DNA from 3 places in the Shewanella sp. MF05960 genome. Region 3 is predicted to be linked to each of the others. Evidence: predicted binding sites of a transcription regulator. Region 3 holds the regulator's gene; each other region holds the start of a gene.
The links. The regulator FliA, encoded in region 3, starts transcription of late flagellar genes. The targets are predictions, from matches to a motif close to CTAAAGNTNNNNNNNNNNNNGCCGATA.
Positions count from the first base shown of each region.

Region 1: the regulator FliA is predicted to act here: its motif matches at 2,309-2,335, upstream of ACROAE_RS13265 (DUF5610 domain-containing protein).
Region 2: the regulator FliA is predicted to act here: its motif matches at 2,166-2,192, upstream of ACROAE_RS15170 (VC2046/SO_2500 family protein).

Region 1 covers NZ_JBOZPS010000012.1:44,598-50,049, forward strand. The annotation lists gene ACROAE_RS13255 (Fe(3+) ABC transporter substrate-binding protein) at 1-591, opposite strand, end outside; gene ACROAE_RS13260 (ferredoxin--NADP reductase) at 780-1,529, opposite strand; gene ACROAE_RS13265 (DUF5610 domain-containing protein) at 1,662-2,273, opposite strand; gene ACROAE_RS13270 (FMN-binding glutamate synthase family protein) at 2,469-3,956, shown strand; gene ACROAE_RS13275 (hypothetical protein) at 4,113-4,307, shown strand; gene ACROAE_RS13280 (hypothetical protein) at 4,526-4,744, opposite strand; gene ACROAE_RS13285 (ABCB family ABC transporter ATP-binding protein/permease) at 5,047-5,452, opposite strand, start outside.
Region 2 covers NZ_JBOZPS010000015.1:97,489-102,940, reverse strand. The annotation lists gene ACROAE_RS15180 (sensor domain-containing phosphodiesterase) at 1-862, opposite strand, end outside; gene ACROAE_RS15175 (DUF406 family protein) at 1,207-1,497, opposite strand; gene ACROAE_RS15170 (VC2046/SO_2500 family protein) at 1,637-2,131, opposite strand; tRNA gene ACROAE_RS15165 (tRNA-Tyr) at 2,257-2,341, shown strand; tRNA gene ACROAE_RS15160 (tRNA-Tyr) at 2,439-2,523, shown strand; tRNA gene ACROAE_RS15155 (tRNA-Tyr) at 2,552-2,636, shown strand; gene ACROAE_RS15150 (PLP-dependent cysteine synthase family protein) at 2,853-3,914, shown strand; gene queE (7-carboxy-7-deazaguanine synthase QueE) at 4,016-4,684, opposite strand; gene queC (7-cyano-7-deazaguanine synthase QueC) at 4,888-5,452, shown strand, end outside.
Region 3 covers NZ_JBOZPS010000017.1:44,336-49,787, reverse strand. The annotation lists gene ACROAE_RS16045 (chemotaxis protein CheA) at 1-383, opposite strand, end outside; gene ACROAE_RS16040 (protein phosphatase CheZ) at 399-1,136, opposite strand; gene cheY (chemotaxis response regulator CheY) at 1,150-1,533, opposite strand; gene ACROAE_RS16030 (RNA polymerase sigma factor FliA) at 1,579-2,298, opposite strand; gene ACROAE_RS16025 (MinD/ParA family protein) at 2,291-3,172, opposite strand; gene flhF (flagellar biosynthesis protein FlhF) at 3,177-4,562, opposite strand; gene flhA (flagellar biosynthesis protein FlhA) at 4,592-5,452, opposite strand, start outside.

The DNA.
Region 1 (5,452 bases), on a different contig from region 3:
ATCATTGCCTTGTGGCTTACGCGCAAGGTTGGCTTTTACGCCTTCTAGCCAGGTTTTGGTTTGCGCTTCCCCATCATGGGCAATCATCGAGGCCACTAAGGCGACATTGTAAGGATGTTTACCACTGCGAGTACAGATTTTACCTTTGTATTGTGCAGAAGCTAAGTCTTCATAATTAATATCAATCTTACCCGTGCGCTCTTTTGAAGAGTAAACGTTACGTACGCGCATGGTTAAGGCAACCCAATCGTTTTTCGGCGAACGATATTGAGCAGGAATATTGTCATTAATGACAGGGCTATTGACAGGGCTAACCAGATCTTTCTCAACCAACTCCATCAAGCGAGAAAAGTCAGATGTGAGTACCACATCAGCAGGCGATAAACGGCCTTCGCGGGCAATACGTTCAGCAATACCGTCTTTGGCAAACACCACGTTAACCTTAATGCCTGTTTGCTCAGTAAACTGCGCTAAGATTGGCTCAACTAAAAATGCTTGGCGATACGAATAAACGGTTAGTGGTTCAGCAGCACTGACCGAAAAAGCCATTCCGGCTAACCCTAACAATGCGATGTTATTAAGCAATTTCATTGTGGCACTCTCCTGTGATCAAGCTTTAATAAGCCCTTTAGAATGTAAGTGATAATAATTATCAATTGCATGCATAATAAATAAACGTCACATATTGAGCAAGTGCTGTTTGATTTTTTCGTATTTTAAGTCAACAGAATGTAAACAGCGTAGCCTCTGCACCAGTTTCAATTGGTCAAAATTGCAAGTTACCAATATTTCTCAACGGTAACCTGCCCAGGTGCTCTTCGTAAGTTCTTAGTGAGACCTTTATCCATTAACGCTGTTTGTGCATCACTGATCATCCCTGGATTGCCACAAATCATCACTTGGGAATGTTCGGCATTAATGCCTAAACCGGCTTTTTGTTCAATCAAACCACTGCTCAGACCGTCAGGGATCCGGCAAGATAATCCGTCAGGAAATGCTTCGCGAGTCACAATGGGAATAAAGACAAATTGTTGCGGGTGTTTTACTTGAAGCTGCTTAATGGTGTCTAGATAAGCTAAATCTTCAGCTAGCCTGACGCCATAAACAAGCACCACTTTCTCAAACCGTTGCCAAGGCGCTTGTGTGCCTAGCATTGAAATAAACGGTCCTACGGCTGTGCCAGTCGACAAAAACCATAAGTGTTTACCTTGTAATGCGCCTTGGGGAATTTCATCTAAGGTCATAAATCCGGTGGCTTTAGGGGTTATTTCTATGGTGTCGCCTGGGCTGAGGTTTTGTAAATCTGGCGATAACTGACCATCTTCTACTGCCACCGCAAGCACTTCAACATAATCGGTGCCGGGTGGGTTAACGAGGGAGTAAGCCCGGGCGACGCGCTTGTCATCGCGTATTTGACTTAACTTAATAAATTGCCCTGCAATAAAGGGCTCAATATCAGCTTTAATACGCAAAGAAAATAATTTGTCATTCCAGTCTATGCGTTTAATGACGGTACCGTTAATCCACATGGCGATTATCCTTTGAGATTGGTATGAATAATAATACCAATCTATACAGATATTTGCTGAATGAACAGTCTAAGCGTGTTTAGGATATAAAACTCAACCTCTTGAATAGGGCGAAAATGTTATTGCGTAAGCTTAAGCCTCTTTTGTTTCTGCTTTAGCAGCGTTAGCATCTAGCCTGTCTTGTGCAAATTGAGCCAGTTTTTGCTGGATCAATTCATACGTTTGATCAACACCTTCGGCAATATCACCTTGCAATACTTTGAGTCCAGACAAAATATCACTGGCTTCTTTAAAGCCTTGATCGATGGCGTCGCCAATTTTCACCATAAAGCTACTAACTTGGTCATCAAACCCCATTGATTGATTTTGTTGCTGATGGGTAGCAAAAAACTTTGTCGCAAAACTCACGATGCGATCGGCGGTCGCTTCAGGCGAATAATCAATGCCTTCTTCGGCATTTTTTTGTACCGAATTTTCGCCTAGGGTCGGTGTGAGCTCTTCGTTAATGGCTTCAATAGCTGCGCGATAAAGCAGTGCCATCGACTTATCACCCGCGGCAATGCTCACTTCTTCTTGCGCAGCTAAAATCGAATTATTCATCATTTGACGGCTAATTTGATTGTTAGTCATTTTAGGCTCAGCGGTGGCGTTTTTTGTTGCTTGTTGGCTGGCTGTCGTCTGATTGTTAGTTTGATTGTTAGTCTGCGAGTTCACACTCGCGTTATTGGTGCTTTTAATATCCATAATCTTGACTCACTTACAATGGCAGATAGCTTAATTATCGACCAAAAAATTTATTTCTGAAGTCATCGTTGTCATATTTTCACATCATTTTAGTCGAGTAACGTTAGCCTACTGATTAGTATCATCAATTTAACTTGCTCAAAGACATGTCTGCTAATATGGTAATAAAAATATTTGTTAAACAAGGACAGCATCATGCCGCAACAACATTGGTTTATGTGGGGAATAGACATTTTCTCAGGTCTATTTTTGGTGCTATTTTGGCTATTATTGATTGCAGTGGTTTATATGTATATCGCAGATAAACTACAAACTAAACAGGCAATTAGGCATAATTACCCTGTGATTGGTCGCTTTCGGTATTTATTTGAAAAACAAGGCGAGTTTTTTAGACAATACTTTTTCTCTCAAGACCGTGAAGAACTGCCTTTCAATCGTGCTGAACGTAGCTGGGTTTATCGTGCCGCCAAAAATGTTGATCGCACCATCGCATTTGGCTCAACCCAAGTATTAGATAAGCCTGGCACTGTGATGTTTATGAACTCAGCCTTTCCTATCAGTGATCATGACCAACATAACACCGTCGCAGTAACCTTAGGGCCAGACTGTCAGCATCCATATAGCACTAACAAAATTTGCCATATATCAGCAATGAGCTTCGGCGCCTTGTCTCGCCCTGCAATCACGGCATTGTCGCATGGCGCCGCGCAAGCGGGTTGCTGGTTAAACACCGGTGAAGGTGGATTGAGCCCGCACCATTTAAAAGGTCATTGTGATTTAATCTTTCAAATCGGTACTGCTAAATATGGGGTGCGCAACGAACAAGGTCACTTAGATCCTAAAAAGCTCGCCGAGGTAGCCGCTCATCCTGAAGTAAAAATGTTCGAAATTAAATTAAGCCAAGGGGCCAAACCAGGTAAAGGCGGGATTTTGCCAGCCATTAAAGTCACCGAAGAAATTGCAGCGATAAGAGGCATACCTGTCGGTCAAGATTCTATTAGTCCAAATGGTCATATCGAATTTACCTGCGTAGCCGATATTCTTGACATGATTAATCAAGTTCGTGACATCACCGGTAAACCAACAGGGATTAAAGCCGTATTAGGTGATATCACTTGGGTGAACGATTTATGTGATGAAATTGAACGGCGTGGTATGGGATCTGCGCCTGACTTTTTTACCCTCGACAGTTCAGACGGTGGCACTGGCGCAGCACCTCAGGCATTAATGGATAATGTAGGCTTACCCCTAAAACAAAGCTTGCCTTTATTGGTCGATTTACTCAATGAGCGCGGTTTAAAGCAGCGGATAAAAATTATCGCCACGGGTAAATTAGTCATGCCATCTTATGTTGCATGGGCCTTGGCGACAGGAGCTGACTTTATTGCCTCCGCCAGAGGCAATATGTTTGCTTTAGGGTGTATTCAATCACTACAGTGCAATAAAGACACCTGCCCTACCGGCATCACCACCCACAATACACGCTTACAGCAAGGGTTAGATCCTAAAGACAAGTCTGCGCGAGTCGCTAATTATAATCATTTTCTACATTATGATTTAACGATGATAGCCCATTCATGTGGCGTTACCGATCCAAGACATCTTACCCGTCACCATGCCCGCATTGTGCAAACCACGGGCGTTGCTGTGACACTCGACAAACATTATCGACACATGCAATAGATCGGCTAACCTAGACTAATTAGGTAGTACTGATATATCTTTTTTTGTACAGCATGGCTTTGCTGAAAATACTAATAGGGTGTAGAATAGAAGTTGATATTGATCACATTAATTTAGATTGATGTGATTTAGGAACACTTGTAAGCCAAGGATCATATGTTGAAAGTTACAGCGGAAAATATACCTGTTAACGAAAAAAGCTTAAGTGCTAGCTGTAAAAACTGCGATCGCATGATTGAGATCGAAGGTGAGCTTGTGTGCTTTGAACACGGTAAGATTAAGCGTTTAGTTCTCGACACCTCTCCAAAATCTTTGGTCAAAATGGTGTGTATCGGTTGGCGTAAAAAATAGTCTTTTTATATCAGCAACGCCTACTTTAGCATTATTACTCAGTTAATAGTCCTATCACACTTACCCAATCACATTTTTTATCCCAGCATCACATTTTCATTAATATCTATACCTAAATGAGTATCAATTCTGTTACATTTTTTAAGTTAAGTAAGATATGAGTCAAACATATTGGGGATTAAAATAGGCACGAAATGTCGTCTTTGCAGTCTATATCTCTACTTTACAATATTCTCATTTTGCTGTTTTTCAACAGCCTTAGCTAACGTCAGCCCACGAGTAGTAACGCGTAACCCTGCACACAAATCATTGTACACAATCTCAATAGCATCATCTGACATATTTCGCGTTTTCAGCATGGCCATAATCGCAAACCAATCTGTTGTCACTTGATGCCGGGTGCCTTCAAGCGCCGCTATCAACGCAATATTATGCACAAGTCACCTCCACACATCATTTTGCACCTTAATTTAAAAACTAATTGATTAATAAGATATTTAGAAAACAAAGCAGTATATCGCAAATAAGTTATATCATTGATATTGGGTATCCCCAATCAAGCTAAAAAATACATGATTCAGAGCATCTTCAAACTAATTGGCTATAAGGGTAACTGCGTTAATCTTTGTCGTCAAAACAAACATTCATTATAAATGTAACAATACTCATCTATCGCCAATAAAGTTCAATCACGAGAATACAGCACTCATAATCGTGCTGACCCCGTTAACCCTTTTCATTAATTTGCCTGCAACTCATTTTGTTCATGTTGAATATGCCATAAACGTGAATACAAGCCTTGTTGCGCTAATAAACTACTATGAGTACCGTGCTCAACGATACATCCTTTACTGAGCACCACGATTTGATCCGCATCGATAATGGTCGACAAACGGTGTGCTACGACTAAACTCGTATGGCCTTTAGCTACATCGCGTAATGCACTTAATATTGCTTGCTCTGAACGAGAGTCTAATGATGATGTTGCCTCATCGAACACTAAAATAGGCGCGCCTTTTAACACTGCCCGCGCAATAGCGACGCGCTGTTTTTCACCACCCGACAGTTTTAAACCTCGCTCTCCAACTTTGGTGTCACCTTTATCCGGGAGTGATTCAATAAAGTCGCTTAAGTGGGCTAGTTGA
Region 2 (5,452 bases), on a different contig from region 3:
CAAAAGGCGTAATGTGATAATTGAGCCAATACTCGCTCCCATCAGTACGATTGAGCTTTATATTACCTTTAACAACCTCTTTATTATGAAGTTTTTTTATAATGACATCTAACAGTTCTGGAGTAGTGCGGAAAATATCAAGATGTAATGCACTTTGGTGTTCAATCGTCTCTCTGGCAAGGCCCGTCATTTTTTCATGCGCACCGTTAACGTATTCAACAATTTTACTGTCGGTATTAACCAGCATGACCACATGTTCTGACTGCTCTGTCGCATTTCGCAGTAAATAAATTTGTTCGTTACTGTCATAGGTGTAGCGCGTCGCTAACGTGAGCGCTAATTGATCTGCACATTGCACGGCAAATTGAATATCAGCTTTTAGCCATTTATGAGCCTGGCAGTGCTCAATGGATAATACACCTTCAATGTGGCCATTAATGCGAATGGCAATATCAATGCTAGTGCTAATGTTGTGGTGTTGATAATAGTTTGCAAACTGCTGAATGAGGTTTTTTTGATGAGAGTCACTCGATAATATATAGCGGTGTAAACGAAGCTCGGTAAAAAATTGCTGTTCAATTATCGAGGTTTGGCGCAGTGACGTATTATGATTTAAGGTATCAGCAATGTTGCTGGCCACTAAATTGTGCGAACAAATAAAACAACCATCCGAGTTTGTGGCGTCAATGGTATGAGAGTCATCAATGCTATTGGTTAGCAACCACACAGATACAAAGGATGCGTCAAACTCCTCTCTTAAGAGTTGGCAAACCATCTCAGAGGTTTCTGAAAAATTACCTTGTTGTTTAGCACTGGAATTTACAATTAACTCCAATAAGTGCTGTTGTTCTTTTCGATTCATTTACATCCCGAAACATGGCTACATTACTCAAATCTGCTGGTGTATATCATTTAAAAATGATTTTATTGTTACGCTATGAAGCGCCAGTCATTAATCAGAGTACAACTTGGGAGCGATATCCGCTTTATAAGGTACAAAATAGCAGTAAAAAAGCCTTTGCTACTATACCTTTTGTTAATGCCGCAAGATTACACTTTTAACCCGCTAACAGCAATCATTTCGTCGGCACTAACTACGATAAACGTGACGTATCATAAAGCAACTAAGCTATTGATTTAATAATAATCTAGAGTAAAGGCTAAACACGTCACGCATTATTTCACTATTTGTATTTTACTCATCTTCTACAATGAATTTTCAAGTTGAAAAATCATTTTTTCTACACTAAAAGCAAAGTTCAATGTCAATTGATACTGGTCGGCCAACGGCTTAATTTCAGCTTTGGTCTCAGGAAAACGTTGCAAAGCGATTTGTTCAAGAGCGTTTGCCTTTGTTAATGCATCTTCACCACTAAAACTTAACTGCAATAACGTGTCTTCTGCCTCGACCACTGCACCAATATCAACGAAACTGCCACAATCGGCACAACTGTCATTCACATTACTGGCTTGTTGCTGTTTAATTTGCTTAATCATGTCGTTACCTCTAAAACACCTTGTTAGTGTTTAATATCCTAACGCAAAGAACTGCTTAATTTATTTGCCAAGCTCACAAATAGCATATTAATCAATGATAGTGACGTGTTTGCCACGCACATTTTTAATGGCCACTTTATTAAGCGTACTGAAGTGCCATGGTTTGGCTTATTTTTCGCTGGGTGGCGAGCTGATCAATAAAATGCATGTCTTCAATAATATCTTGTTGCTGGTAAACATTGATTGCTTTGCGTTTTGTGAGTTCATCACAGTTGCTGAGCACTTCGACCATTGCGTCAGATTGCGCGCCACGAATAACCAGTGCTTCCGGCGTTAAGGCTTGTTGTAATTGAAATTGACGAGCGCCTTGCTTAAAAAATGGCGCATTATCGGTAACATGAACGTCACTTGACACATCATCAACAAATCGTTGTGCAGGTGGAAGCGAGAATTGTTTTCGTAATTTTTGCTCTACGTTGAGATCGATGTCTAACTGAAATTGCGCCATATCGCGAGCATCTGCCGATAACATAGCCAATAGTAAGCCAAACTCTCCGCGACGATTATGCTCAACCGCCACGTTTAATCTGCTGCCTATTTGTAACTCATTGACTAATGTTGACTCAATTTGCATATAAAAACATCACTACTTCTACTCGATGTAATTTTATCGACCAAATAAATCAAAACTTTAAGTTTTTTTTCATTTTTAGGCTTTACATACAATGGGTTTGTGAATACTATGGCGGCCGCAATTGAGGAGGGGTTCCCGAGTGGCCAAAGGGATCAGACTGTAAATCTGACGGCTCAGCCTTCGAAGGTTCGAATCCTTCTCCCTCCACCATTTGCGATGTTGTGTGATGTACCGTTTTAGTGGTTTCGATTGCTAAAGCAAAAAGTGTTAAAGTGTAAAAAGAAAGTAAGTTATAAAGAAATCGTGTGGAGGGGTTCCCGAGTGGCCAAAGGGATCAGACTGTAAATCTGACGGCTCAGCCTTCGAAGGTTCGAATCCTTCTCCCTCCACCATCTTTTCTTTATTATCTTCTTTCGCAGTGGAGGGGTTCCCGAGTGGCCAAAGGGATCAGACTGTAAATCTGACGGCTCAGCCTTCGAAGGTTCGAATCCTTCTCCCTCCACCATTTTACATCCTGCCTTTAGTTTGTTCTTATTCAGTTTCTGTTGTTCGATTTCTACTTAACACCTCTTTTCAATGTATTCCTTACTTAACTGCCATTACTTATCTTGAGCTATTACACGCCTCACCTTTTCGAATATATCCTATTTAGCAAAAAGCCTACTTTTCACTTTTTATTTTAGTTATTATCTATTCCCTTTTGGAATAAAGAGCTTGCCGTATGCCAACTACTTGGGTCAATCAGGCCATCGCTAAAATTGAAGCAGATTACCAACGTTCTGCTGATACGCATTTAATCAAATTAGATTTACCTCAATTAACTGGCATAGACATCTATTTAAAAGATGAGAGCACTCACCCAACCGGCAGTTTAAAGCATCGTTTAGCCCGTTCATTGTTTTTATATGCGCTGTGTAATGGCTGGATTAAACAAGGCACGCCGATTATTGAGTCATCATCAGGCAGCACTGCTGTATCAGAAGCCTATTTTGCCCGCTTATTAGGTCTGCCTTTTATTGCGGTGATGCCAAAAACGACTGCCAAAAAGAAAATACAACAAATTGAGTTTTATGGTGGTCAGTGCCACTTTGTTGATAATGGAAGCCAAATGTATGCCGAGTCAGAGCGGCTCGCCAGTGAACTGAGTGGCCATTATCTAGATCAATTTACTTATGCTGAACGGGCTACCGACTGGCGAGGTAATAACAATATTGCCGACTCTATTTTCAATCAAATGGAAAAAGAGCCACATCCAATCCCCAGTTGGATTGTGATGAGTCCCGGCACTGGCGGCACCAGTGCCACCATTGGCAGGTATATACGTTACCAACAACAAACTACACAATTGTGTGTTGTCGATCCTGAAAACTCGGTGTTTTTTGATTACTTTACCAGTGGCGATGCCAGTATTGTCAGCGATAAAAACAGTAAAATAGAAGGTATTGGCAGACCAAGAGTTGAACCTTCATTTATTGCAGGCGTTGTCGACAGTATGTTGCAAATACCTGACGCTGCATCTGTTGCCACTATTTTATGGCTAGAACAATTGATTGGCCGCAAAACCGGCGCGTCGACAGGGACCAACTTATATGGGGCATTATTATTAGCTACTCAAATGCGTCAGGCAGGGGAAACAGGCTCTATTGTGACCTTGATTTGTGATGCTGGAGAGCGTTATTTAGACACCTATTACAACCCACAATGGATTGACGCCAACATAGGCTGCTTTGAGCATTATCGACAAAAGCTGCAACATTTTGATGGCAGCGGGCTGTTACTTTAATAGCGTAAGTCACCTCAGCTCAGGTTAAATACAACAATGCCGCAGATTATCCGCGGCATTGATTTATCAATTTACAAGCAGTATCAATTGATGATACGAGCTTAATCAATATTTAGATATTTGTGGGTCTGAATAGATAAGCGCCAATTACGAGCAATACACACTTTCATGGCTAATGCCGTAGCGCGTTCTTTTTGGCTAATGGGCTGTAAGCAGATGGTTTTGTCGGTTAAATCAATGCCATTAAGCAGTGCATCTAATTCATCTACATGTTTTTCTGTGGCCACAGGGTGTTTAATTTCGTTGGCGCGAACTAATGCTTGCTCAAGCACTTTATAACCGCCTTTCATGTTGATTTTAGGAGACACGGTCACCCACACATCATCATGGCACTTAACCTCAAAGGTTCCACTGGTCTCTATTTGAACTTGAAAGCCTGCGGCAATAAAATCGTCAGTCATTTCAGTTAAATCGTATAAACAAGGTTCACCACCGGTTAGCACGATATGCTTTGCAGTAAAACCTTTGTCTTTAAAAGCTTGAATTAAGCTGGTACCGGTATGATCAGCCCAACGGCCAATAGTGCCATCCACTTGAATCACTTGGTCTGCACTGACTTTGTTTTCAGATAATACATCCCAAGTTTGCTTAGTATCACACCAAGCACACCCAACAGGACAACCCTGTAAGCGAACGAACAGTGCCGGGACGCCTGTAAAAGAGCCCTCACCTTGTATTGTTTCAAATACTTCGTTAACTGGATATTTCATGATTTACCTTACTTTTAACGCCCAGCAATACCACCAGACAGACAACAGGGCGGCATTTATAGAGGATTTTACTGCCTGCTGCAAGTATTTACGCCGCTTGCTTTGCACTTATGCCGACCTTAGGTAAAATATGATTTTGATTTTATCTGAATCGTTATGGCAAAAAAACCACTGCGATTGATCAGAGCGTTAAGAGTATATTCATGTCAAACACCACACCTAACACCACCAAAGCTTTAGTTGTTTTTAGCGGCGGCCAGGATTCGACTACATGCCTTATTCAAGCATTGTCACAGTATGATGAAGTACACGGCATTACATTTGATTATGGTCAACGTCATCGCCAGGAAATCGACGTGGCTAAGGCGTTAGCTGTTGAGCTGAAATTAGCCAGCCATAAAGTCATGGATACGACCTTGTTAAACGAGTTAGCCATATCGGCATTAACCCGTGATGCGATTCCTGTATCTCACGAGTTAATGAATAACGGCTTACCAAACACCTTTGTGCCAGGCCGTAATATTTTGTTTTTAACCTTAGCTGGAATTTATGCTTACCAGTTAGGCTGCAATGCCATTATTACCGGCGTGTGTGAAACCGACTTTTCCGGCTACCCAGATTGCCGCAATGAATTTATCCAATCGATGCAGCAGTCTCTGGCACTGGGAATGGATAAACCGCTTAAGATTATTACGCCGTTAATGTGGCTCAATAAAGCAGAAACCTGGGCATTGGCAGATAAATATCAACAATTAGCCTTAGTGCAAC
Region 3 (5,452 bases):
GAGCTTAATAATTTTAGTTTTGCTAACAAGTCTGAATCGGCAGGGTCTTGTTGTTGTCCCTGTTGAGTTTGAGCAAACATGGTATTAATTGCATCAACCGCTTGCAAAATTATGTCCATTAGCTCTGCATTGACTACACGTTTACCAGTACGTAAAAGATCAAACGTGTTTTCTGCTTCGTGACACACATCAACCATGGGTTTAAGGCTTAGAAAACCTGCCCCACCTTTGACGGTGTGAAATCCACGGAAAATAGCATTAAGTAAATCACTGTCATCAGGATTATTTTCAAGAGCGACCAGCTGCTCTTGTAGAAGCTCTAAAATCTCACCAGCTTCAATTAAAAAGTCCTGGAGTATCTCTTCATCAACATCAAATGACATTAAATTGACTCCTAATTAGAAACCCAGACTTGATAGCAGATCATCAACTTCATCCTGACCCGTGACCACGTCTTCACGTAACTCAGCGTTCATGATTGGGCCTTCTGCCTCTATCTTATTATCTTTAATTGTAGGTAATGACTCAGTAGTATGGTCACCAAAAACGGTCAACATGGATACTAAATTACTCTCTACTTCGCGCACTAGTTCAATCACTCGGCGGATCATCTGACCGGTTAAATCTTGGAAGTCTTGCGCCATCAATATCTGAGTGAGCAATTCACGAAGACGGTTAGAATCATGCTCGCTATTAGACATAAACTGCTGAACATCATGACAAAGTGATTTAAATTCACCCAGTTCGATGTCGCGACGCATCAGTTTATCCCACATAGGCGTTACAGATTGAATGTTGCTTATAATGGTATCGGCCAAAGGCAAACATTCTTCAACCGCATCCATGGTTTTATTAGCAGCTTGTTCTGTCATCTCAATAACATAGTTTAATCTTTCTTTAGCATCCGGAATTTCAGTGTTCGCTAATTCAGATAAACGGTTATCAACTTGGAAATCTTTTAGTGCGCTGTGCAATTGGCGAGTGAGTTTACCGACCTCTTCAAACAGCTCACGCTGCAGAGGAGTCGCTAAATCTCTAATTAATTCGTCAGCTTTACCTTGCTCTCCCGCCGATAGCAGTTCAACAAGTTGCTGGGCCTGTTCGAGAGTAATTAACCCCGATATTGATGCCTGCATGACTTATCCTTGCTTAAGCGAGTCGTTCAAAGATTTTGTCTAACTTTTCTTTTAACGTAGCGGCTGTGAACGGTTTAACAACATAACCATTAACACCAGCTTGAGCCGCAGCAATGATTTGCTCACGCTTAGCTTCAGCCGTAACCATTAATACAGGTAAATGTTTTAGTGAATCGTCTGCACGGATTGCTCTAAGTAAATCAATACCCTGCATTCCCGGCATATTCCAGTCGGTTACAACAAAGTCAAAATGACCTTTTTGTAACATAGGTAGGGCTGTTGAGCCATCATCTGCTTCTTGGGTATTATTAAATCCCAAGTCTCGCAACAAGTTCTTAATGATACGTCTCATTGTTGAAAAATCGTCAACAATAAGAATCTTCATATTCTTGTCCAAGGTTTCCTCCGGTGAGCTGACACTCGTTTGCTCTATAATTAGTTATTATTCTTGTGTCCAATGCTTGAGTTTGGCTTTTAGTCTGAGCATGGCCTGACTTAATATCTGGCTAACTCGCGACTCACTTACCTCAAGGATGGCACCGATTTCTTTTAAGTTTAATGCTTCGTCATAATATAACGACAGCACTAAAGCATCTCTTTCTGGCAAGGTTTTAATTGCTTCAACCAGTGCAGATTGGAACTGAGTCTCGGCGAGAGAATCAAAAGCTTCATTTGGGGATTCGTCGTCTGTGGTTAACACATCCTGGGAAACACCAAGGTCTTCTATGCCTATGATTTTACCGACAGAAACATCATTTAAGATATGATGGTACTCATCGAGAGACATATCAAGTTTTTCAGCAATTTCTGTGTCTCGTGCATCGCGCCCTAACACTTGTTCAAGTTCGTCAATGACATGGGCTACACGGCGATTATTACGATGAACTGAGCGTGGAACCCAGTCACCGCGGCGAATTTCGTCAATCATTGCGCCACGAATACGAATGCCAGCAAAGGTTTCAAATTTAGCCCCTTTGGTGCCATCAAATTTTGATGATGCTTCTAGAAGCCCCATCATACCTGCTTGTAATAAATCATCCAGTTGCACTGATGCTGGCAGCCTTGCCAACATATGATGAGCAATGCGTTTCACCAACGGTGCATACTGTTCAACAATCGATGTTTTGTTATCGAACTGAGTATACGCTGCGGCTTTATTCACTCGCTCTCCCCTCTTCTACTGGTTTACGTTGTACTAAGCGTTCAACAAAAAACTCTAAGTGACCACCAGGTTGTTGCGGTACAGGCCAGGTCATAATTTTATTGGCCAACCCTTGGTATGCAATCGCAGAAGGTGATTTTGGAAAGGCTTCTACGACCAGTTTTTGTTTACGAACTGCTTTGCGCAAATTTTCATCGAAAGGAACACTAGCGACAAGCTCTAAGGCCACATCTAAAAATCTATCTGTTACTTTACTGAGTTTAGCAAATAATTCCATGCCTTCGCGTAAACTACGCACCATATTTGCCACAATTTTGAAGTGGAACACACCGTGTTCACGACTTAAAATTTTAATCAGGGCGTAAGCATCAGTAATCGATGTAGGTTCATCACATACAACGATTAATACATCTTGTGACGCCCGCGAAAAACTCAGCACCATATCTGAAATACCCGCAGCCGTATCAACAATTAAAATGTCGAACTGGGTGCGCATTTCACTAAAGGCACGAATTAAACCGGCATGCTGCGCTGGGGTCAATTCAACCATCGCTTGTGAACCAGACGTGGCCGGCACAATACCGATCCCTTTTGGCCCACGGACAATGATGTCATCTAATTCGGCATCGCCAGACAAAACATGAGATAAATTTTTCTCTGCACGGATCCCTAGCATCACATCAACGTTGGCTAAACCTAAGTCAGCATCAAGCACCAGTACACGCTTGCCCTTTTCGGCTAATGCGACTGCGGTATTAATTGATACGCTTGTTTTACCGACTCCGCCTTTACCACCGGATACGGCAATTACTTTAACTTTATCGTTATTTGGTTGATTCATCATACGTAAACCACTTGCTTGATCCCGAGTCATATCTTTACTCAAATGCATAGGCAGTGTCATTTGACCATGCCGTGTCTTGTGACGTTGGTTGTTCTGTTTCGTTTAATGCGGCTAGTGCTTGTTTGGCTAATTCTAGTGTATCAGCCACTTTCATGTCTTCTGGAACACGTTGACCGTCAGTAACATAACTCAATGGTAACTCATTTTGAATCAATACGCTCAATGCACCTGCAATTGATACTGATTCATCTAATTTAGTCAAAATAGCACCCGATAACGGAATGCGTTTAAAGTGTTCAACTGCATCTTGCAATACACGACGCTGGCCAGTGGCAGACATCACTAAATAACTGCGAATTGGGATCCTACTATTTGCAGTCAAATTATCAAGTTGTTGATAAAGACGCATGTCTCGTTGTCCCATTCCCGCAGTATCAATTAACACTAGCTTACGATTTCTAAATTGATATAAAATCTGCTCTAATTCGCTTAAATCATGTGCTTGCTTAACAGGGCAGCCCATAATTTTACCATATGTCGCTAATTGCTCATATGCTCCAATTCGATAATGGTCTGTCGTAATCAACGCGACTTGTTCAGGACCATGATGTGCAGCAAACCGCGCAGCAATTTTTGCTAAAGAAGTCGTTTTACCGACACCCGTTGGGCCAACAAAAGCAACTACACCACCACGTTTAACAATATCATCACCTTGATTATCAAGTAAATTAGCTAAACTTTGTGGTAATGCTCGCACTAAGTCTGCTGGCGTGTAGTGTTGGCTCAGCCCAGCTAGTTTAGCAGCAACAGCGGGAGAAAACTCAGCTGCAATTAATTTACTTTCTAACATGGCGCCAACTGGATCAGAGCGCTTTTTGTGATCTTTCATTAAAGAAGACACCTGGTGGGTCAGTAAGCTTCTTAACGATGCCATTTCCTCACGCAATGAGTCTAGCTCGGCAGATTGATTTTTATTACTTTTATTGGGTTTTTCAAGATGATTTACCTGTGGCGCACTTGGGGTAGGCTTAGCCGTTTTAGCCCCTTGTAATTGGCGAGCCCATTCAGGTAACTCTGGTTCATCTTGATGCACAGACATTTGCTGTGCCATGCGATTGTGCTGCTTTTCAAGTAATGCTTGTAACGAGTCCGCTGCAGGCGGTGGGCTCACTTTTGAATGTGCCTTAACGGCAGGTTTAGCGCCCAATGAAACTCTATCTTCACTGACATCCATAAAGCTATTCGTTGGCGCTTGCGACGCCATAGCGGCTTTTGGTTCGTCATAATCAACCGCGGCAACAATTTCGATGCCACCAGCCACTTTTTTATTAGACATAATGACAGCGTCAGACCCTAAGGTGTCTTTAACTTGTGCCAATGCTGCACGCATATCTTTGGCAAAAAATCGTTTAATTTTCACGTACGCACCTCTTTAAACTGACGTTATCACTATTGACCTACTGCAGAAACAATTCTGATTTGTTTCTCGTCGGGGATTTCTTGGTAAGAAATCACTCGTAAATTTGGAATAGTGTATTTAACAAATCGTGACAGCGTGGATCTCAGCATACCAGATGTCAATAATATGGCTGGTTGCCCAACCATTTCTTGCTTCTGTGCAGCATCTAAAAGTGACTGCTGCATGCGTTCTGCGAGTCCGGGTTCAATATTTGGCCCTTCTCCACCTGTCGCCTGCATAGACTTATGCAACATCTGTTCCAACTCAGGCGCCAATGTAATGACAGGGATTTCAAGTTCTGGTCCAGAGATCTCCTGGACTATCATCCGTTTTAGGGCGATACGCACTGCGGCTGTCAATACTTCAGTATCATTACTCTTACTACCATACTCTAATAACGTTTGGACGATTGTGCGTAAATCTCGAACCGATACACCCTCATTTAATAAGTTCTGCATGACTTTAACCACAGAGCCTAAAGGCATAACGTCGGGTACAAAACCATCTACTAATTTTGGTGAGTTCTTTGCCAGCATATCCATTAACTGCTGCACTTCTTCGTAGCCTAATAGTTTAGCGGCATTGTTGCTTAACAACTGGCTAATATGGGTTGCGACAACGGTCGCGGTATCTACCACTGTGTAGCCTAATGTTTGTGCATGCTCACGTTGCTCTGGCGAAATCCAAACGGCCTCTAAACCAAATGCAGGATCGCGAGTTTCAATACCGTCGAGCTTGCCATAAACTTGACCTGGGTTAATTGCCAGTTCACAGTCATGTCTCACTTCGGCTTCACCCACCACAACCCCCATCAATGAAATCCGATAAGCATTGGGTGATAAGTCTAGATT